One region of the Paenibacillus sp. JCM 18996 genome, then DNA from elsewhere that is predicted to be linked to it. Evidence: a T-box and tRNA genes for the amino acid it is inferred to sense, from the RefSeq annotation. Region 1 holds a T-box; the other holds one or more tRNA genes.
The links. A T-box is a leader RNA that pairs with one kind of tRNA and senses whether it is charged. The one in region 1 lies ahead of tyrS (tyrosine--tRNA ligase), so its partner is inferred to be a tRNA-Tyr.

Region 1 (11,620 bases):
TCTAATCGAGCACCCGGCAGTCGCTGAAGCTGGCGTCATCGGGAAGCCGGACCCGGTGAGGGGAGAGATTATCAAAGCGTTCATTGCTTTGAGAGAAGGATTTTTACCATCGGAAGAGCTCAAAGAAGATATCGCCAAGTTCGTAAAGGTCGGACTGTCGGCGCATGCCGCTCCTCGAGAGATCGAATTTAAAGATAAGCTTCCCAAGACAAGAAGCGGCAAGATCATGCGCCGTGTCCTGAAAGCATGGGAGCTTAACCTGCCAACGGGCGATTTGTCGACAATCGAAGATTAATCGTTCATCGCCCGTCAAGCCATGGCTGCGGAGGTGTTAGATAAAGAAAGGCCGAACGATCAGGCTGCGTGAAGCTGCCTGATCGTTCGGCCTTATATGTTATGGCTTATCGCCTGGAGGTGTATCGGAAGGAAGCGGTCTTCTTGGACTCTCCGGCTTCATTGACGGCTGAAACCTGATAATATCCGTTTTTGATCATAGCCAAATGATATAACTCCGTATCAGGAGTTGAAGCCAATAAAGAGTATGGCCCGTTCGGATTATCGCTGAAGTAAATATAGTACATCTTTACTTTATCCGCTGCCGTATTGGCTTTCCAACTGAGAATAATTCCGGCATCCTTCTGCTTCACCGTTAAGCCTGCGGGAGCAGCCGGTACCTTGTCGACACTCCCCGGATTGCGCTGAGCGGGGATCGGAACCGGATCGATGGACGGTGGTCCTTTATGGTCACCTGTTCCGACCGAGCCGTTGTCCTTGGGCCCAGGCTCGGCGGGAGGCCGGCTTCCGTCGGAGTACACTTCCTTGCTTCTGATGGACTCTTTGCCGGCGACATCTACTGCCGTCACAAAATAACCATACAGAGCGCCAGGCGCCGCCTGCTCTTCCATACGGGTCTGTGCACCTGCCGGGATCGAACGAACGACCTCAAACGGACCTTTGTTGATGGAGCGGTAAACCCGATGGCCGACAACGTCCGATGAAGAACTGCCCTGGAAAGTGAGCACATTCGAGCCGTTTCCTTGACTTAACGCGACCATTGAAGCGGCCTCCGGTTCCTTGCCGTCGTCTATCCTGGGGTCGGTCTCCGACGGAGCGTCAAGCTGATAGTCCAGAGGGTAATAATTGACGATCGGCTGTCTCTTGTCTTCAGGAAGCTTCAGAAGGGCGCTGCTGACCTCGCCTATCACCTGGTTGATCGATTTTTCCCTCTTCACCACGATCTTTTCCATTAAGAATTCAGGCGGCGTTCCGGGCCTTGGAATGTAATTCCGGCCTTGGTAGGAAATGACCTTCATCCGGACCATCACGTTGTCCGCCTCCTTCGGCGCGAAATCCGCGTTAAACAAATCCGTGACCAGTTTGCCGGACTGCGCAGTAAGCTCGTTTGGCAGCATGCCGGATAAACTGGACACAGTCATTTGCACAATCTTGTCAGGCTTGACGAACTGCTGAGCAGGGAAAAGCTCGGGCTTGCTGTCGATAGTCTGATCCATTACCTTGGCCCAGATGTCCTTGGCCCGGTTCGTGCCGCCCGTTGCTTTGCTCAATTTGTTGATCGGCTGGTCATAACCGGCCCATACGCCGACCGTAATATCGGGTGTATAACCCATAAACCAGGCGTCGGCGTCGTCCTGTGTGGAGCCTGTCTTGCCCACGAAAGGTACCTTGCCGTAATGCAAGAATTTACTTTTCAGATCGCTCGCCGTGCCGGATTCTATCACGCTGTTCATCATATCCGTCATCAGGTAAGCCGTCTCCGCGGAGAAGACCGGTGTCGGCGAATTTTTGTGATCGAACAGAATTTTCCCTTCGGAATCGACGATTTTACGTATTAAATAGGCATCATTAAACATTCCCTTGTTGCCTATGGCGGAATAAGCGTTTGTTAATTCTTCGACGGAAACGCCATATTTGAGACCTCCGATGACACCGGTCTGAGAGGAGTAATCTTCCTTGGCAATCGTGGTGATGCCGAGCTTTTTGACAAATCCCCAGGCATTGTCGATGCCGACAGTGTCCAGGAACAGCTTGATCGCCGGAATGTTATAAGACCATTTCAAAGCTGTTCTCGCGCTTACCAATCCATGGTAATCGGTGTCCCAGTTCCGCGGAATATGAATACCGCCGCTGTTCTTCGTCCCGTCCTTCAATACGACTGGCACGTCGTCAATGACGCTGGCCGGCTGAATGGCGCCTGTTTCCAAAGCTGGAAGATAAGCCGCCAAAGGCTTCATCGTGGAGCCGGGCTGCCTCAGAGTCTGGGTGGCATGATTCGACTGTTCCGCGTTAAAGTCCCTTCCTTCTATCATGCCAAGGATCGCGCCCGTCCTGTTCTGGATCATAATGGAACCGATTTGCTCGATCTTCTTCGGGTCTTTGGGATCGGTTTTGGTAAAATTGTTATCGTTCCTGGCAATTTCCTGCATTTTATCGTAAATGGTTTTGTCGATGGTTGTGTAAATCCGGTAACCGCCTCTAAGCAGCTGGGCCCGCGCAGCTTTTATCGCGTCATTGTAGACTGCAGCCTGTGTCTGCGGATTGATCTCCGGATGAAGCTGTTTGACCAATTCGGCAGCCGCTACCCTTTCCACCTCAAGCATGAGGAAAGGGTAGGTCGCATATGCCTTCTTTTGAGGTTGGGCGAGCGAGCCCTTGAGGTCGAATTTCAACGCTTCCTGGTGCTGCTGCTCCGTGATTTTGCCTTCCTCCAGCATCCGTTTCAGGACAAGCTGTTGTCTGGCCGCCGCTTTGTTAAATCCCGCTTCATCGAAGCTGCCTCTGCTCGTAAAAGCCGAGTAAGCGCTGGGAAGCTGGGGCAAGCCGGCTAAGTACGCCGCCTGGGCAATGTTCAAATCGTAGAGGTTGTCGATATTGAAAATACCCTTGGCCGCCGCTTTGATCCCGAACAGGTTATAACCGCTGGAACCGTTTCCGTAAGGGATCTTGTTTAAGTACGCGAGCAGGATTTCGTCCTTGGAAAGGATTCTTTCGAGCCGAAGGGAGAGAAACAGCTCTTTCGCCTTGCGGCTGTCTTCTTTGTCCAGGGATAGAAACACTCTTCTTGCAAGCTGCTGGGTAATTGTGCTTCCCCCGGTCTGGACATCCTCGTGAAGCATTTTCTGTTTGACCGCTCTCACCAGTCCGTTTAAATCTACACCATAGTGGTTATAAAATTGATTATCCTCAATAGCGACGACAGCATCCGTCATTATTTTCGGAATGTCTTTGAGCTCCGCCATCCTGCGGTCCTCTTCGGAACGAAGCTGCCCGATCTCCGCGTCGTCGTTAAAGTAAGCAAAGCTTGTCATGGCATTGGCGCGCATCTGCTTGGTAATGAAGCTCGCGCTGCGCACTTCGTCGTCTTTGACCAGTGCCGCCACATATCCGACTCCGGTTCCAAACGCCAAAAAACCGGCCGCCACACCGGCTATGACGAACCATTTGGTACAGAGCAAAGCAATGAATCCGGCTTTCTTCCAAGCTGATTTGGACGTGTGTGCCATCTGTTAACCGAGACCCCCCTTACAACAGATTTATTATAGCACAAAAATGAGAATTTGAAGGCAATCAGGCGATTTTTGGAAGATGCCCGTGTTAGTTATTTGACATTTTCCCGGTTGATATGATATAAAAAGAGAAAATTGATACTTGATCGCGTTGATGGAGGAGTTGCCCCGCAATTCCGAGTAGAGTGCCCGCATGAGCTTCAAGAGAGTCGGTGGTTGGTGTGAATCGACAGCGGCAGGCATTTCGAAGTACGCTCCGGAGCAGAAGAAGAGAACCTAAAGCCTTTGCCGGCTTTATTAGTAGCTTTTTCCGGGTAAATCCCGTTATTCATTTGTAAAGTGAGAGCAGCGGCCGCGTTCAGCGCGCACTGCTTTAATTAGGGTGGTACCGCGAGCCGAAGCCTTCTCGTCCCTTACGGATAAGAGGGCTTTTTGTGCTGCAAAGGGTTTGTTTACTTAGGATGAGAGAATGGATCGACCTGTAACGAGAATAGAGGAGGACATCATTTATGGCAAAATGGGAAGAGTTATCGATCGCGCAGCAGCAGGAGGTGGACCGCCAGCTGAATTGGATCCGCCGGGGAGTAGTGGAAATCGTACCGGAGGATGAGCTGAGGCAAAAGGTGATCGATTCGGTAGCGACGGGCACTCCGCTCAAAGTGAAGCTGGGGCTGGATCCATCGGCTCCGGATATTCATGTGGGCCACACCGTAGTCATGCAGAAGCTGAGACAATTCCAACAGCTCGGACATCAGGTGCAGCTTATTATAGGCGATTTTACAGGACGTGTCGGCGATCCCACAGGCAAATCCGAGACCCGGAAACAGCTGACGGAAGAAGACGTGAAGCGCAATGCGGAAACGTACCGGAAGCAGATTTTTAAAATTCTCGATCCTGAGAAAACTCAGGTACATTTCAACTCCGAGTGGCTGGGCAAAATGAATTTCGCGGACGTCGTCGGTCTTTCCGCCAAGGTGACTGTGGCCAGAATGCTGGAAAGGGACGATTTTTCCAAACGGTTCAGCACCGGCCAGCCAATTCACATTCATGAATTTTTCTATCCGCTGATGCAGGGAATGGACTCGGTCGCTTTGAAAAGCGACGTGGAATTGGGCGGAACGGACCAGAAGTTTAACCTGCTGATGGGGCGGACACTGCAAAAGGAATACGACGTGCCGGCGCAGGTGGCGATTATGACACCGCTGATCGAAGGGTTGGACGGCGTCAACAAGATGAGCAAGAGCTTGGGCAACTACATTGGGATCGATGAAGAGCCGAATGAAATCTATGGCAAGTCGATGTCGGTTCCGGATGAGCTGATGCTGAAATACTATGAGCTTGCGACGGACTTGACGCTGGACGAATTCGAGGCATTGAAAGCCGGTCTGTCGGACGGCAGCGTCCATCCGAGAGACGCAAAAATGCGTCTGGCCAAAACGTTCGTGCGCATGTACCACGGGGAAGAAGCGGCGGGCGAGGCGGAGCAGCATTTTATTACGGTGTTTCAGCAAAGAGCGCTGCCTGACGATATTGAAGAGGTGGAGCTCAGCAGCTCAGAGCTGGAGGAAGGCGGAATCCGCCTGATTAAGCTGCTGGTGGATCTTGGCCTGCAGGCGTCGAACGGAGAAGCGAGAAGAAGCATCCAGGGCGGCGCGGTGAAGATCAATGAACAGAAGCTGGACGACATTAATGCTGTCATCTCCATTGCGACAGGAGATATCGTGCAGGTAGGTAAACGCAAGTTTGCAAAGGTTAAGCTGGTATAAATCGACGGGAGCCCAGTGGGAGCTGTTAACAGCCATTTCGCAAAGCGGAGTGGCTGTTTTTAACGTTAAGTTTTCGATACAAAGAAATGCGCCCCATGGAAAAGCGATCAATTAAAATCTCGTTTTCCAGTTAGTTCCATCCAGAATCGCTTATTCAATTTCCGCCTCATAAAATGCTGTTGGAAAAATGCCAAACATGACTCTTTCACTTACTTTTCTAAACCCTTGCATTTCATAAAAGCTGCACAATTTGGGTCTATCGGCAGCACAATCGAGCCTCAAATATGTCTTTTTTAGACTCTTTGCTCGTTCCTTTGCCCAATGAACCATGTCTTTAGATAACCCTTTGCTTGCATATTTCCTGCGTACGGCCAATTTGTGCAGAAAAAGAGAATCATTTCCGGAATCAGGCCAAAATGTCCTGTCTTCTTCCTGAAGGATCATCACTGCCGCCGCCTCTTTGTCTATATAAGCGATAAACAATTCCTCGATTGTATTATACTTCAGCAGATTTGCAGGGGAGAATTCACGGTCATTCCACATTTCCTTGCCTGCGTTTTTTAGCCATAATGCGGCTTCCCTGAGAATTGCAAGAAAGTCCTCCAACTCATTTTCTGCAATATTCTTTATCGTCAGCTCCATGGGAAACTCCCTCTAAGCACCACTATAATTATAGAACAAGTGTTCGTAAATATCAAGTGTGTAATTTGGTCTTACAAAAGGGGACCTTAAATCTCCCGATTAGTACTTTCTATCACAATAAGAAAACCTCTATGGAGGCTATTCAAGGAGGAGCGACCGCGTTTTAAAGGCAGGTTTTCTTGGTAACACCATTTCGCTTTAATCCTTTAACAAACTTAAACTTTCTTTAACGTTAAAAAAGAGCGGCCCGCAAGGGTCGCTCTCTTAGTTGAAAGATTAACGGCTGTAGAACTCGACGATTTGCTTTTCGTCAATTTCAGCTGGAAGCTCAGCGCGCTCCGGAAGGCGCACGTATCTGCCTTCGACGGCGTTTTCGTTGAACTCAAGGTATGCAGGAAGGTAGTTGCGGTTAGCTATAGCTTCTTTGACCACGGAAAGGTTTCTGCTTCTTTCGCGTAGGCCGATTACGTCGCCTGTGTTCACGATGTAGGAAGCGATGTCCACTTTCTTGCCGTTGACGGTAACGTGTCCGTGAGATACCAATTGACGAGCGCCCGAACGGGAGTTGGACAATCCAAGACGGTACACCAGGTTGTCCAGACGGCTTTCCAGCAGCACCATGAAGTTCTCACCGGAAATACCTTGCATATGGGATGCTTTGGTGTACAGGTTGCGGAACTGCTTCTCGTTCAAACCGTACATGTGGCGAAGCTTTTGCTTCTCTTGAAGCTGGATGCCGTAGTTGCTCATTTTCTTGCGCTGTCCCTGACCGTGTTGGCCCGGAGGGAAAGGACGCTTCAATTCTTTGCCTGTGCCGCTTAGTGAAATTCCAAGACGACGGCTTAGTTTAAATTTAGGACCAGTGTAACGTGACATGTATGAGTTACTCCTTTTGCAATGTAATGTTGTATTTGTTGTTTTCAATCGAATAGGTTGTGTGGTTATATGCCCGACTTTGTTTATGACAACGGTGGAACCGTCGTACCTGACAAGCTTTTCAGCCGCTGTCTTGCCAGCAACAAAATCAGTGAGGGTGTTCATAGAATCACACGAAATAAAATTGCTTGTACTCGACTTCTTATTTTATAAGATAAACAAGGTTAATGTCAAGCTAACAAGCAGGCATTTTTTTCTAAAGGGGAAAATGCCTGCAAGTGCGTCTGGAATGCGTCTGGTGGAGGTTTTCGTATTTTTCGGGATTAATGATACAATAAGCGTGAAAGAACATCATCGGTACATAATGGTATCAGTTTGGAAAGGCTTTCATTCTGTGAGCCATCAATTTACTAATGGAGGTTGGGGTATGAGAGACCCACGTTTAAAGCAGCTCGCCAAAAATATTGTGAACTATTCTCTCGGGGTTAAGCCGGGCGAGAAGGTGCTTGTGGAAATGTACGGTTCCGAAAGGGAGATCGTCAAGTGTCTGGTGGAGGAGGTGGCCGCCGCCGGGGGGTTCCCTTATGTGCAGTTTGTGGACCATTCGGTGCTGGCACGGGTGATTGGCGGGGCGACCAAGGACCAGATCGAGCAGTGGGCCGAGATCGACCTGGGCCTGATGAAGGAAATGGATTGCTATATCGGGCTGCGGGCGGGAGAGAATGTAAATGAGCTTTCGGCTGTGCCGGATGACAAGATGAAGCTCTATGAACTGTATTACAGCAAGCCTGTACATCTGGAGCAAAGGGTCAAGCACACCCGATGGGTCGTGCTGCGTTATCCCAACGCGTCCATGGCTCAGCTGGCCAATACTAGCACGGAAGAGTTCGAGGATTTTTATTTTAACGTATGCAATCTCGACTACAGCAAAATGTCCAAAGCGATGGATCCGCTCAAGACTTTAATGGATCGGACGGACAAAGTGCGAATCGTTTCGCCTGGAACCGATCTTACTTTTTCCATCAAAGGAATCGGGTCGGTGAAATGCGAGGGCCACAGGAACATTCCGGACGGAGAGCTGTATACGGCTCCTGTGCGGGATTCCGTCAACGGGACCCTCTCTTACAATACTACATCCGTGTACAAAGGAACGGTCTTTGAGAATATCGTGTTCGAATTCGAGAACGGTAAAATCGTGAAAGCCGCTTCGAACCATACGGATAAAATCAACGATGTGCTGGATTCGGATGAAGGAGCAAGATACATCGGGGAGTTCAGTTTGGGCTTCAATCCATATATCCTGCATCCGATGAAAGATACGCTGTTTGACGAGAAGATCGACGGCAGTCTGCATTTTACCCCCGGCCAAGCCTACAAGGAAGCGGATAACGGAAACCGTTCCAACGTGCACTGGGATTTGGTGCTTATCCAGAGACCGGAATACGGCGGGGGAGAGATTTATTTTGACGATGTGCTGGTCCGCAAGGACGGCCGCTTCGTGCTGGACGAGCTGGCGGGGTTGAATCCGGAGAATTTGAAGTGAGAAATAGTAGTTGCAAAATGACGGCCAGACCATGTATCATAATATTACCAATAAGGTTCAGCAGGAACCATAACGGAGGGATTACTTATGACAAACTCTAACAACGCAGCTATCGTAGAAATCTCACAAACCGCGAATCGTTTCCGGTCTTCCATCGTATTGCAATATGAGAACAAATACATCGATGTGAAGAGCATTCTCGGCTTGTTCACTACTTTGGTCAGCTCCAGCCAGTACGACCTTCACGTGCATGGTCCTGATGCGGAAGAAGCGAAAGCGGCTATGGCCGAGGTGTTCGAGAAGCACAACCTGAAAATCAACAATATCATCGACTGAGCTAAAATAACGCAAAAAGCATTTTCCCCCGCGGAAGATGCTTTTTTAACGTTAAAGAAAGTTTAAGTTCGCTAAAGGATTAAAGTGAAATGAAACTTTGTTTACCAAGAAAACCTACCTTTAAATCGCGGTCGCTCATCCTAGAATGGCCTCGATAGAGGTTTTCTTATTTTTCACCCGATTCGGGGGTAGTCTCTCTTGTGAATTTGTTAATTTTCGACTAAACTAAGCTTATGGAATGAAAGGACGCCACCAGTACAGGAGGGGGGTAGCAACATGTCTTCATCGGAGTTAATTATTAACTTAAATCTTAAAGCCATTACTCTTCTTCAGGAAGATGCTGATAAAATAGCCAAGTTAATCGAAGTGCAAATGGAGAATTTGACCACCCGCCAGTGTCCGCTGTACGAGGAAGTGCTGGATACACAAATGTACGGGTTGTCCAGAGAAGTCGATTTTGCGGTCAGGGCAGGGCTTATTTCAGAAATGGCAGGCAAAGAGCTTCTAAGCGGCTTGGAAAGAAACCTGGCGCAGCTTTATGAAGCGATGGGAAAGGAGTAGCCTTCGGGCTGCTTTTTTTTGTCGATTAAATGTTATAATATTTACACCAGGAAGAATACAAGCCCCAAGATCGAGTAAACCGTCAAAAGCAAAACACCCTCAAACCAATTGGTCGAGCCGTCCCTGGAAATTGCCGTGGCTATGAACACCGAGACGGCGATTGCCGCAATCTCATAGTTGGTGAATACGATATCCATCGTATGGCCGAAAAAGAAGCTTATGATCACCAACACGGGAGCTACAAAAAGCGCAATTTGCAAAGAGCTGCCGATGGCAATTTCTACCGCTGCGCCCATCCGGTTCTTCAAAGCGAGCAGGACGGCTGCGCTGTGTTCCGCGGCGTTGCCGATGATGGCGATCAGGAAGCCCCCCACGAAAAGCTCCGACAGCCCGAAGCTGTTAGCGAAATCTTCCACCGTGCCGACGAGCCACTCACTTAGAAAAGCGACCATCACTGTAGAGAGAACCAGGTATAAAACCGAGACGAATTTGGACCACTGCGGTTCGTGCACCTCATCTTCCAGCACGATACCGGGTATCTCGGATTCGTTCTGTTCTTCGCCCAGCTCCTTTTTGTGAGTGATCATGGAGAAAACCAGCCACAATAAGTAGGCGGCAATCAGGATCCCTGCGACCGTCACACTCATCAGCTTCGTCTCTCTAGTCGTCAAGCTCCCGACAAAGGTCGCCGGTATGAACAGGGAAATGACGGCCAGCAGCATTAATGAAGCGTTATGGACGGCCAGTTTCACGTTGAAATTTTGCTCTTTGTATTTGAGGCCGCCCAGAAACACGCTAAGCCCGAGCACGAGCAGCAGGTTTCCGATGATGGAGCCTGTGATGCTGGCTTTTACGATACTGAACAATCCGTCCTTGATGAGGAAAATAGCGATAATGAGCTCCGCTGCGTTACCGAAGGTTGCGCTGAGAAAACCGCCCATGCGTTCGCCGGCGTAATGGGCTACGCTCTCCGTCGCTTTTCCCAGAAAAGCGGCTACAAACACAACGGATATACAGCAAATCGAAAATTGCACCGCCGTGGGCATATGTGTGTAGTGGGCCAATGCGCTGAGCACGAAAGTGGCGATAAGTCCGATATTGAAAGCATGTTTTTTCACGGCAAGTTCCTCCTGAGCTTAGTAGTGCCTGGATAAGATTTCCTCGAGAAAGCAAGAAAACTTTCTTTACTATACCTCATCTTTTTCTTCTATGTAAATAATTATGCCGTTCTTGTTTAGTTAACCGGAAACAACTTGAATTAATCTTGGCCAAAATCAACTTCAAGCAGCCGGTATTGCGTTCATGCCTGCCAATTATTACAATAAGAGTATATTCACCCAAAGGAGCTGATCCCATGTCCGACTCGTTGCAAACCGGCCTGATCCGTATTTCCGATGATGTTGTTGCAACCATTGCCGGCTTAGCCGCATTGGAGACATCCGGCATCGCAGCCATGTCCGGAGGAGTATCCGAAGGCTTGGCCAAGAAGTTGAGCGGCAAGAATGTTCAAAAGGGAGTATCTGTGGAAGTGGGACAGCTTGAGGCGGCGATCGACCTTAGAGTAGTGGTCACCTACGGCAGCAAAGTTCATCAGGTTTGCAGCGAGCTGCAACAGAACGTAAGGGAAGCGGTTGAAAATATGACCGGTCTGCGCGTGGTGGAAGTGAATGTCAAGGTGGAAGGTGTGGCCTTTCCGGAAGAAGAGGCCCGTGTGGACGACGCGCTCCGGGTGAAATAGCGCGGGCACAAAGAAAGGAACTTTCCTAAGCAGGATAGTTCCTTTCTTGTTCTTTTGGCGATTGCCGGTTTTCCAGCTGGTCGAGCCGGCTTTGTTCCCTGGAAATGCTGAGCAGGATGCCGACGCACATAAAGGAAACGACCATTGAAGTACCGCCGTAACTGATAAACGGCAGAGTCACCCCAGTCATAGGAATCGCCCCGGTGACCCCTCCGATATTAATGAACACCTGGATCGCGAACATTCCGACAATGCCCACGCCCGTCATCATACCGAAAGTATCGCGGCACCTCAAGGAGACGATAATACCGCGCCAGAACAGGATCAGATAGGCGAGCAGCAGCCCGGAGCTGCCGATAAAGCCAAATTCCTCCCCAATAATCGCAAAGATAAAATCGTTATAGGGAAAGGGCAGATAATGCAGCTTCTGGATGCCCTTTCCGAACCCTGCCCCTGTCAGGCCGCCGTGTCCGAACGCATACAGCGCCTGGATCAATTGATAGCCCGTCCCTTGAGGGTCGGCCCATGGGTTTAGATAAGCGGTAATCCGATCCTTCCGGTGGCCCGTGAGAAAAAAGGAGCCGAGCGTGGCCAGCCCCATTCCTCCCAGAAATAGATGCCTGAGGTTCGCTCC
Region 2 (11,620 bases), 350 kb from region 1:
GGGCAGGATATATTGAAATTTAACAAGAACAGTTTGCAAAATTACCGTTGGTCCGATGTTTCCATGGTGTTTCAAGCCGCACAGAATGCCTTGAACCCGGTTATGCGGGTTGGGGAACAGATCATCGAAACCGTGCTATCCCATAAAAGGATGGCAAAGGAAGATATACTGAAAAAGGCGGCACAGCTGCTGGATTACGTTCGGTTGGATGCGGAAAGGGTACTTGGCGCTTACCCCCACGAGCTGAGCGGCGGTATGAAGCAGCGGGTAATGATTGCATTCAGCTTGCTGCTGGACCCTAAATTGGTGATTTTGGATGAACCTACAACTGCGCTTGATGTCATAACCCAGGATTACATTTTTGATATTCTGCTAAAAATCCATAAGGAAATGGGAATTACTATGCTGCTTAATTCACACGATATTGCGGTTGTTGCCAGGGTGGCGGACCGGGTGGGTGTGATGTATGCGGGCAAAATTGTGGAAGTAAGCGATGTGTACGACATTTTCGAAGACTCCAAGCATCCTTATTCGACAGGGCTGATCCAAGCGGCTCCGTCACTGCTGAGCGATCCTGAAAATACAAGGTCCATCGGCGGATCGCCGCCGAACCTTTTAAAGCTGCCGTCAGGGTGTGCTTTTCACCCAAGGTGCGAATATGCTATGGATATTTGCAAAATTGCGGTTCCCGGTGCTGTGAATGTAGGAGAGGGCCATATTGCGGCGTGCCATCTTCATGATGCAAATCTGAGAAAGGAAGTGAAAATGGCATGAGAGGTTTATTAACACTGAAAGATATGAGTATGGTCTTTGAACAAAATGCCGGGTTGTTTGGCCGCACATTGAAAATCCCCGCTTTGAAAAACATCAATCTGGATTTTAATCCCGGGGAAATCGTGGCACTTGTAGGGGAAAGCGGCTGCGGTAAAACTACGCTTGGCAAAGTGATCACAGGGCTTCATAAACCGACACAGGGTGAAATTCTATACAACGGAAAAAATATATGGAAGATGAATAAATCGGAATTCGAGGAATACCGCCGCAGCGTGCAGCTTGTGCAGCAGGATTCTTACGCGGCCCTCAATCCGGCAAGAACGATATATCAGTCGTTATCGGCTCCCATCCTGGAGAAAAAGCTGGTGAAAAACAGGAAGGAAGCACACGATCGTGTCTGCGAGCTTCTGACAACAGTGCAGCTAACTCCGCCGGAGCAGTATTTGGAGAAATATCCGCACCAATTGAGCGGCGGTCAGAGGCAGAGAGTGCTTATGGCGCGGGCTATCTCATTAAACCCGAAGCTGATCGTAGCCGATGAACCGATCTCGATGATCGACGTTTCATTAAGAATGTCGATATTAAAACTAATGTCCTCATTAAATAAAAGACTCGGCATTGCTTTCGTATATATTACTCATGATTTGGCGACAGCGCGTCTTATAGCGCGAAACGGAAGGCTGGCAGTAATGTATCTGGGCAAAATCGTGGAACAGGGAAATATGGCCGAGGTGCTTTCCAATCCGCGTCACCCTTATTTGCAGGCATTATTGACCGCGGTGCCGATACCTGATGTCAGGATCGCCAAAGCGAAACGGGAGTTGCCGTTAAAAAGCCTGGAGATGCCCAGCATAACCAATCCGCCAGCCGGTTGTGCATTTCATCCAAGATGTCCCTATGGCGACGAGACTTGCGAATCAAAGGAACCGGCTCTTGAAAGCCAGCAAAACCGGTTGATTGCGTGCCATAAAGTCGGGAAGGTGCCGTTATGGAAAATCGCTTCCGTAAAATAATTACCAGAATCACGCTGCGGATCTCATTCTTTTTTATCCTGCTGTGCGGGTTGTTGCTTTTGTTGGTAAATCGTGGTTCTGCAGAATTTGTGGTGCTCGTACTTTCGTTAGCTGTAAACATTCTTCTTATCTGTTCTATTTTGATATGGTCATGGCTGCTGAAAAAAATGCGCAAAATCTCTTAGTTTAACCGAAACATCCAGCGAGGTGGTCTCGTATTACGTGAAGCACCCGAAACGTTGACGTTCCGTTGTGGAGTTGGTATCTTTAGGAGTAGACATCGAATAATTTTCGGAGACGCCGTATTTGACGCCAGGGGGAGATTGCAATGGCCATCAGGCTGCGGGGGCATCATTTATTATGTCTGTTAGGTTACAGGGGAATGGGGTATTCCGAGCAATTCACGGCGAATATGACCGAGGTATACAACACGCTTCGACAAAATCCGGATACATACATCAAGCTAGTGGAAGGTCCGGACGAAATTTGCTCACATTATCCCAAGGACAAGTCGGGGCACTGCGAAGAAGACACTGTAAATACAAGGGATCTGGCTATTTTAAAAAGGCTCGGGCTTCGTGCAGGGATGATTCTGAAGTGGGCAGACATTGAAGTCGGAATCTCCAACTTAGTGCATCCGGAAGATATCCGGTTGTTTTGCAGTTCGTGCCCATGGAGGCCGTATGGCGTTTGTGAAGAGGGTGTGGCTAATCTGCGTCAAGGAAAAGGACTTGTTCCATAACAGTTGGTATCGTTAGTTGACGATCAGCATCATAGAAAATCAACAGGAAATAGAGTGATGGATATGTCTGTTTGGCTATTAATTATCGGGATTCATTTAGCTGCGATTGTTTTCGGAGGCTCTATCTGGATTTTTTACAAAAACAACAAAGATTTATTGTAAGCTTTAATAATCGGAAAACCGTTGCCTGGGATGATGGGCACGGTTTTTTCCTTTTTATAGCGAGCGCAGGTGGAAAAAACGGTCAGGTACAGATCATGCTGACGATCGCATTTTGAAGCTGGCCCATCCTGGGAGAAGTTGACGTGCCAATAGAACCTGCAGCGACCAGTATCAGAAACTCCTGCCGCACTATACTCGGAGATTCTGTCCGGAGATGTTACAGGGCTCTTCTTAGCGCCAGCTTATGTTGCGAGCAGAAAGTTCCTGCCACTGAAGGGAGCGCAATGCCCTCTGATTGCCTACAAAAAAGCCGTCAGAGAATAACACCCTGACGGTTCTTGTAGGTTTTTAATTTCGTTTTTAATTTTCGTTTTCACCATACTGATTTTCGGATTCCGAATGCTGAGCTGGCTTATGGTGAGTGTAGTGACTGCTTTTATGTTTTTTCACATGTGCGGCGGCCGCCTTATGAGGTGCTGCAGCAGGTTGTGGCTGGGAGGCATTACTTTGTGGCTGGGAAGCATCCTGTTGGGGTTGTGCAGCAGCAGGCGCAGCTTTTGCAGCAGCAGGTTGAGGCGCCGCGGCAGCTTGTCCATTATTGGAAATTACACGGCGTGCGGTTACGAATGTCTTATCCCAAGTGCTTCCTGCAAAATTGGAGATGGTAACGCCGATACCGACTCTATAGGTGTGCAGTAATTTCCCGCCGCCCATATAAATGGATACGTGATTGATGACTCCGTCCCGGTTCGTGTCCGAGAAAACCAAATCGCCGGGCTGAAGCTGGTCTTTAGATACCGCTACGCCAACAGCGGATTGCTGTCTCGACGAACGAGGAAGATTGATGCCGTTTTGTTTAAACACATACTGAGTAAACGAGGAACAGTCAAAAGCGTCTGTTCTTCCAGATTTTGCTCCAAATTGATAAGGAACTCCTAAAAATTGTTTTCCTGTGGCAATAACATTATCCGCAACGGATGTGCTGGACACGGCGGCTGCATGGGCCGATGGTGGAGTTACCAGCATACTTCCGGAAAAAGCAACCGAGAGGCTGAGACTTAATCCCACTAATGTTTTACCGATGCGGTTTTTCTTCGTGTTGTTCATAACTTCCTCCTCTGGGGTTAGTATTAAGTTAGCGACATAGCTCACTATATCACACCTGAAACATCCACGAATTACCAAGCTGCGAACAAACCCAGTCCCAATCTGACCTAAAGCAAGGTTATTAGAAAAACATGAGAAATCCTTAAAAAAAACTCTGTTGACAAAGAAATCCACTTTTAGCTTAAAAAAGGCGTTTTCAGCGCCGGCAGCGGGCGTAGAATCTTCTTTTTTGAGTTACACTGTTTATTGAATGGTTTGCAGACTGCTGCTGAATTTTTTTAAATCCACACGTTTATGAGCAGACAAGATGGTTAAATATACTTCAAAAGATGCCTGTCTAAAATGACGCGAATAGAATGGGGGAAGTAACGATTTTGGACGTTTGGTTTAAAGCTCCTTTGACGGTCGCGTTGCTTTCTATGCTGGTCGCCCAGATGGTAAAAGTTCCGATACATTTTTTCCTTCATAAACAAATTCATTTCAAATTGGCCGTCTCGACCGGAGGGATGCCCAGTTCACATTCCGCAATGGTATCGGCGCTGGCTTTTTCTATCGGATTACGGCGTGGGTTTGCGGACGATCTTTTTGCAGTTGCCTCTATCCTTGCTCTTATAGTGATGTATGATGCGATGGGCATAAGGAGGCACGCCGGCAGGCACGCTGTTACTCTTAATCGCCTTTTGAACGAGAAGTTAATCGGACAACCTTCGAGCGATAAGAAAACCGAATTAAAGCAGCAGTTAAAAGAAATGCTCGGGCATGAGCCTAAAGAAGTCATTTGGGGAGCAGTAACGGGAATTATTGTAGCATTGATCGTCGGACTGATATGAAAACCGGACGAAAGCCAGTTGAATGCTTCTTATTAGAATTCAAATTACCTGAAGTACATAGAAAAATTCGAACGCAAAAAAGCACCCTGCTCTGAGAGGTCCCAGGACCGCAGCGGGTGCTTAACATATTCAAAGATACATTTACAACACCGCTTATCGCCGCAAACTTTGTGGTCACTGTCCCTTAAACGATTCCGCCATCCGGCTCGTAATAATCAATCATTATTTTCATCCGGGCTGGTTGAGGGTACATTGGCTATATTGGACAGCCGTTCTGCGGTTCGGTACGCTTGATCTTTGGATTCGGGCATGGGGCTCTAGCCTTTCTGCTTTATGTGTTCATTGGTTTAACATCCCCATTTAGCGTATATTCATTCCGGCGGCTTCCACGCATCATACAGCATTTTGGGTTCGGTTCGGCCATCTGGTATCATTAAGTCGGAGGTATGCCGATTATGGACTATTATACGACAGCAGAGTGGAATGAAGCCCTGTGGCTCAAAGCAGAACAAGTGTATCACCAGTCATTTCCGGAAAAAGGCAGAAAAAATCGCGCTATCATACGAGGCATGTTTGAAAAGGGAATGTGCTCCCTGCATACCGCGGCCGAAAGGTCGGAAGTTATCGCCATGGCTCTGTCGGCCGTAAATCATGAAGATAAGGTGCTGGTCATCGACTATCTCGCTGTAGGGGAAGAATTCCGTGGAATGGGCACCGGACGCTTGTTTATGGACTACATAAAGACCTGGGCGGAAACAGCAGCCCGCTGTAAGGGGATAGTCATAGAGGTCGAAGCCGATCCCTCATCGGACAATATCCGCAGGATCCGTTTTTGGGAACAATGCGGATTCCAGCTCACCGATTATGTACATCATTACATATGGGTTCCCGAGCCATACACGGCAATGTACATGAGTCTCCATCCCGACTGGCCCGTTACGGACGATGGTGAAATCCTGTTTCGCTACATCACTCGTTTTCACGCTAAAGCCTACCGCGGTCATACAAGAGCCTAAAAGTTCTCAAGAATATGGAATTAGACTGATGGTATACGTTCACACTTCAGAAAATGGGCGGATGGGCGCGTTTCACGACGGCTGCAATCCACGTAAAAAGTGGAGAGAAATAAGCATGTACGTAATATCACCTATTAAGGGAGGAAAACCGAATGATGTCTACGGCTGAAATGGCTCGTATAAAATCCCGTCTCCCTGAGTGGGTTGAAACAAGCCGGCAGCTGGCTGCTCAGGGGCAAGTTGCGACATATATACCCGAGTTGGCCAAATCTCCGAAGGAAGCTTTAGGCATTCACATTATGGATGCGAACGGGGAATCGATCTCGGCGGGCGACTGTGAGCTAACATTTACAATGCAGAGCATTTCAAAAGTGTTCACCTTGATTTTGGCGCTCATGGACCGCGGTGAAGAAGCTGTATTCTCCAAAGTGGGGATGGAGCCCACCGGTGATAATTTTAACTCGATGCTGAAGCTGGAATTAGTACAGCCCGGCATTCCTTTCAATCCGCTGATTAATGCAGGGGCCATTGCCGTTTCCTCTTTAATCGGCGGTGACGGGCCTGAAGAAAAGTCCTCGCGGATACTGGATTTCTTCCGTGAGCTGGCAAGCAACCTCACTCTGGACTATAACCTTGAAGTATGCCGGTCAGAATCGGAAACCGGGAATCTCAACCGCTCGCTAGCTTACTACCTTAAGGAAAACGGCGTTTTGATGGAGAACGTGGAAGATGTGCTTGACGTATATTTCCATCATTGTGCCGTGGAAGTCAACTGCGCCGATGTGGCCCGGATGGCATTGATACTCGCGATGGACGGGACAGATCCTCTAACAGGAAATGCGTTAATTCCCCGCCGTTACGTCCAGATCGCCAAAACCTTCATGACGACTTGCGGCATGTACAACGCATCGGGGGAGTTTGCTATCAGCGTTGGACTGCCGGCCAAAAGCGGAGTCTCAGGCGGAATTCTGACCATGGTGCCCGGCCGGTACGGCATAGGGGTGGTCGGCCCGGCCTTAAATAAGAAAGGCAACAGCGTAGCGGGAGTCCATCTGCTGGAGAGATTGTCCAATGAATTCGATTGGAGCTTGTTTTAAACAACTTGAAAAAGTTCTACAGGAGCGTTTGTAATTACCGATAAATCGAGTAAAAGGTGTTTATGGCGGAAAACCATTGTATGTTTTACAATGCAGCCCGTTATTTGACCGTCAATTGCCTTCGTTCACTTGCACGAAATACAACGGGCTAACCATAACTAACCTCATAATCATAACTAAACTCAGCAAATCTCAAGTTTATTGCATAAAGAGAGACCGTCTGAGCAAACGGCCCCGACAGTCAAACACCTTCTAAATGTTCAGGCTTTTCATCGATGTTTCAGGATAACGGGTTCCTGCTGCGACTCCTTTAGGTGCCGCTTCATTGATGCGTTCCAAATCTTCGGCGGTGAGTTCAACCTGTACCGCTTGAATATTTTCTTCCAGATACTTCTTTCTTTTTGTCCCCGGGATCGGCACAATATCCTCTCCTTGGGCCAGCAGCCAGGCTAATGCCAGTTGGGAAGGTTTACAGCCTTTTGAAGCCGCAATTTCCTTAATACGGCTGACGAGGTCAAGATTTTTTTGGAAATTCTCTCCTTGAAACCTCGGAGAGTACCGGCGATAATCATCTTCTTCCAAATCTTCGAACCGCTGGATCTGACCGGTCAAGAAGCCTCTTCCCAGTGGACTGTACGCCACAAAACCGATTCCCAGCTCCCGGCAGGCAGGAAGTACTTCATCCTCCACATCCCGGCTCCAAAGAGAGTACTCCGTTTGCAGTACAGCAACCGGATGGATGGCAAAGGCTCGACGAAGGGTGCCGGCGGCAGCTTCGGACATGCCGATGTAGCGGATTTTACCTTCGCGGACGAGATCCCCCATAGCTCCGATCGTTTCTTCAATAGGAGTGTGAGGATCGACTCGATGCTGATAGTACAAATCAATATGATCAACGCCTAATCGTTGAAGACTGGCCTCGCAAGCGGATCTGACATACTCAGGGCGCCCGTTGACGCCAAGAAACGTTCCATCTTCCCCTCGCACGTTTCCGAATTTGGTAGCCAGAACGACTTCATGGCGGCGTCCTTTGATGGCCCGTCCGACCAGTTCTTCATTCTTCCCCAGACCATACATATCCGCCGTATCCAAAAAATTCACTCCCAATTCCAAGGCAAGTTGAATGGTTTGTATGGCTTCTTCTTCATTGCGTCCACCATAGAAATCCGACATCCCCATACAGCCAAGTCCGAGTGCGGACACCTCAAGCCCGCTTTTTCCCAATATCCTTTTTTTCAATGTAATTCCCTCCTCTGGATAGATTTTACTACCTCAATTACCTATTCAACCATAGAATAAGCAGATATGGCAAATCAAGGCAGCGTGTGGGAAAGGAATCCGTATTAAGTACGCGGAATCACAAACTAGTTTATGGGTTCTATCTTGAATATGGTAAAATGTACAACAGGTAAAAAGAGCCATCCGGCGTTTTAAAAATCCAGTGGGTTTACATGGGAGGAGTTTATAAATGACACGGTTGATCGATCAATACATACGTAACGACGAAGAAAAAGCTCGCGCCGATCAGGTTGAGGCGTTGGCAAGACGGTTTGCCGAAAGAGCCGATGGGCACGACCGGGAAGGATCCTTTCCGTTCGACAATTTTGCAGACCTGCGCGAGGCCGGTTATTTGAAGCTTACTGTACCAAAGGAGTTCGGCGGCGAAGAGATCTCGCTTTACGAGATGGTTGCGCTGCAGGAGCGCCTTGCGTACGGCGACGGCTCAACCGCTCTGGCTGTAGGCTGGCACCTCGGTCAAGTGCTTCATCTGAGATCATCGGGAAAATGGCCGGACACCTTGTTCCGCGACCTGTGCCGCGACATCGTGACAGACGGGGCCATGATCAATACATTCGCCAGCGAACAGTCGTCAGGGAGCCCGAGCCGAGGCGGCAGGCCCGAAACGTCGGCGCTGAAGACCGAAGACGGCTGGCTGATCACGGGCCGAAAGACGTTCAGCACACTATCCCCGATACTGGACCGTTTCGTTGTGTCGGCCTTTATCAGTGAGGAAGATCGCGCGGATGAGTTCCTTGTGCAAAAGACAGACCGCACGACCATTGTGGAAACATGGGACACGCTCGGGATGCGCGCCACCGGAAGCCACGATGTTATTCTTGATCGGGCTTGGGTTCCGGAGGCAGCTCGAATTTCGGGCAGCCGCCCGGCGGGCAAAGATGACGGCGCCGGATGGCTGCTTCACATCCCGGCCTGTTATATGGGGATCGCTTTCGCTGCGCGCGATTTCTCCTTGAACTTTGCCCAAACTTACCGTCCTAACAGTCTGTCAGGGCCGATAGCTGAGCTCCCCAGCGTCCAACAGTCGATCGGACAGATGGAAGCCGAGCTACGGTCGGCACGCTGTGTGTTATATTCGGCGGCGGAGCGCTGGGACCAGCAGGCAGAAAACCGGGCAGGCTTGAAGCCTGAGCTGGGATTGGCCAAATATGTGGCGACAAATGCAGCCATCAGGATAGTGGATATTGCGATGCGTATCGTAGGCGGCGCCAGTCTGTCCAAGAAGCTGCCGCTGGAACGCTATTACCGCGATGTGCGGGCCGGCCTGCACAACCCACCGATGGACAATACCGTAATCCAAATGTTAGCGGGCGATGCTTTGAGCGAACAGCGATGACAGTTTACTACTAATATAAGAGCCGTGCAGCGTATGTTGCATGGCTCTTGTGAAAGGGCAAAATTAAATAAACCCCGCCCACTCTACATGATTTTCATCCTCATTATTATCTTCTTCCTGCTGGATGTCACTGGTTTCTACAGTGTCGACTGCATCTTTCTCGTCATGGTTCACAAGAATTCCTCCTTCACTTTATCAAGCATATTGTTTACCGGCCAGAGACATTTTATTAATGACTCGATGTTGCGGCCTTATGAAGGACAAACCCGACATGCAGCGCCGCAACGCGAACCGGGAGACTGTGCGTTGGAAAAGGTATTTGCCCCTGAAGGTGACCCCTGACGTTTACGCAATTTCAAGCACAGTGGAAAAATAAACCACTTGCCAAGGTGCGCATAACGTGATAAATTATATATCCGACTGTAAGTGAGTCAAACCGCAGCAACGTTGTATCAAGCGCCGGATGATTTTAAAGATTGGGTGCGCCACAGAAATCGGGCAGGTCCCAGCAATCAATTATGCCGTCGTAGCTCAGAGGCAGAGCAACGCACTCGTAATGCGTAGGTCGGAGGTTCAACTCCTCTCGACGGCACCATCTCGGAGGCTTAGCGAAGCGGCCAAACGCAGCAGACTGTAAATCTGTTCTCTGACGAGTTCGGTGGTTCGAATCCATCAGCCTCCATAAAACAATGAAGACCATGCCGCTGCAGGCTTGGCGATTGTTCAATTATAATTAAAACGACCCTGGTCCAGACTGGCATTACAGTTCAAGGACTGGGGTTTTTGCTTTTATATATCGTAACCATCGCTGATTCTGTCTTTCGGGGGATCGTTATTCAGCAGCTTTGAATCGTCTGCTCGAAACCCGACGCGTTCATGTTCATTTTTATCCTCATACATAGTTTCGGGATTGCGGTCTGTTTCTTTTTCTACTTTATCGTTAGGCATCAATGCTGCCTCCTTTCAGAGGTATTGTTTCCTGGCCCAAAATAATTATTATTGTATATGAATCCACTATTGATTAGGCAAACCGTTAGGAACGTAAAATGGAGGGGTCTTCATCCACCCGCGTTTACGCATTAACGTTTTTAATGACGCGCCAAACTTCAACTTTTCGGCCTGGAATTTTACAAACATCATTCCCACATCCGTTCGGATGGACTGCACAGCGCCGCTTGCACACGTCATGTAATCGGCAGCTGCTTTCATTGCTAACGCATTTGCGATTTCACTATCAGTCAGCTTGACACCTAGCGGTATTGCGTCTGGTTCTGATTTAGGTTTGATTTCGGTTGCGTGGGGTAAAGGTACGCCTTCCCGCAGCATAAATTCCCGCATTTCTACGGCTTGGGCTTGTGCTAACCCCATAGCTGCATGGAGCGCTTCTAACAGTTCGCTGTCTCCCGTTGTATTCACCCCAATACGGATGATCGCTATTTCTTCTTCAAGCATGGTCAAAAACGTCCAGCAAGTTAAGGCTTCGCCTAGATGCAACGGCAGCTTGGGTTGCTGTTCCTGCTGCCCATTCGTGCCGCTTGGAACTTCAATGAAGGTTTTCATGACATCAATTACCGCTTCAATTACGCTTGTCAAGTTGAACACCACTTCCTTTTTTGGGTAGTGTGCAAATATTAATCATCAATTATTCAATCATGAAAAAGGAGAAAAACAATGAGCGACAGCTCCATCATCATTAATCTGCCAATTGAGAGCCACCGCGCAAAGCCGGAGAAGCGGTAACATCACGCTCGTGATTTTAAGTCTTTGCGCGATCTTTTTGTGCCATCTAGAACAGCTTAATAAACCAGGGAACGATACACAAAGTCAAGAACGCGGCAAGGATCATTGAGATACTTGATATCGTTCCGGACACCGAGCCGAATTCGAAAGCTTTGGACGTGCCTGCCGCGTGAGCGCTTGTTCCGAGCAGTATACCCTTTGAAATATCGTGCTTGAACCGGAACACACGAATGATCAACGGTCCCATGATAATACCGAGCAGTCCCGTCATCAGAACGAACAGCGCGCTAATAGCAGGTACACCGCCGATCATCTGGGAAACGGCCACGGCAATCGGGGTTGTCGCGGAGTGGGGAAGCAGGCTTTCCGTGATCTGAATGTTCAAATGCAGCAGCTTTGCGATGGCTGCCGAAGAAACGATGGCTATAACTGTGCCGGTTAAGACGCTGATCAGAATCTCAGCCGCATACTTTTTAAGAACATGCAGGTTTTTATATAAAGGAA

Region 2: it has a tRNA-Tyr gene. The T-box ahead of tyrS (tyrosine--tRNA ligase) is inferred to sense a tRNA for this amino acid. The anticodon was not compared.

Annotation. Positions count from the first base shown of each region.
Region 1 covers NZ_AP043884.1:669,600-681,219, forward strand. The annotation lists gene acsA (acetate--CoA ligase) at 1-295, shown strand, start outside; gene ACZ5N7_RS03250 (transglycosylase domain-containing protein) at 402-3,521, opposite strand; T-box leader at 3,667-3,941, shown strand; gene tyrS (tyrosine--tRNA ligase) at 4,034-5,290, shown strand; gene ACZ5N7_RS03260 (GNAT family N-acetyltransferase) at 5,441-5,932, opposite strand; gene rpsD (30S ribosomal protein S4) at 6,209-6,808, opposite strand; gene ACZ5N7_RS03270 (aminopeptidase) at 7,236-8,351, shown strand; gene ACZ5N7_RS03275 (HPr family phosphocarrier protein) at 8,439-8,687, shown strand; gene ACZ5N7_RS03280 (Fpa/YlaN family protein) at 8,964-9,248, shown strand; gene cax (calcium/proton exchanger) at 9,290-10,366, opposite strand; gene ACZ5N7_RS03290 (Asp23/Gls24 family envelope stress response protein) at 10,603-10,986, shown strand; gene ftsW (putative lipid II flippase FtsW) at 11,012-11,620, opposite strand, start outside.
Region 2 covers NZ_AP043884.1:1,018,401-1,030,020, reverse strand. The annotation lists gene ACZ5N7_RS05030 (ABC transporter ATP-binding protein) at 1-774, shown strand, start outside; gene ACZ5N7_RS05025 (ABC transporter ATP-binding protein) at 771-1,787, shown strand; gene ACZ5N7_RS05020 (DUF1284 domain-containing protein) at 2,116-2,529, shown strand; gene ACZ5N7_RS05015 (C40 family peptidase) at 3,052-3,798, opposite strand; gene ACZ5N7_RS05010 (divergent PAP2 family protein) at 4,173-4,628, shown strand; gene ACZ5N7_RS05005 (GNAT family N-acetyltransferase) at 5,084-5,644, shown strand; gene glsA (glutaminase A) at 5,797-6,741, shown strand; gene ACZ5N7_RS04995 (aldo/keto reductase) at 6,994-7,980, opposite strand; gene ACZ5N7_RS04990 (acyl-CoA dehydrogenase family protein) at 8,210-9,376, shown strand; tRNA gene ACZ5N7_RS04985 (tRNA-Thr) at 9,897-9,971, shown strand; tRNA gene ACZ5N7_RS04980 (tRNA-Tyr) at 9,976-10,058, shown strand; gene ACZ5N7_RS04975 (hypothetical protein) at 10,166-10,324, opposite strand; gene ACZ5N7_RS04970 (DUF3231 family protein) at 10,391-10,969, opposite strand; gene ACZ5N7_RS04965 (CidB/LrgB family autolysis modulator) at 11,163-11,620, opposite strand, start outside.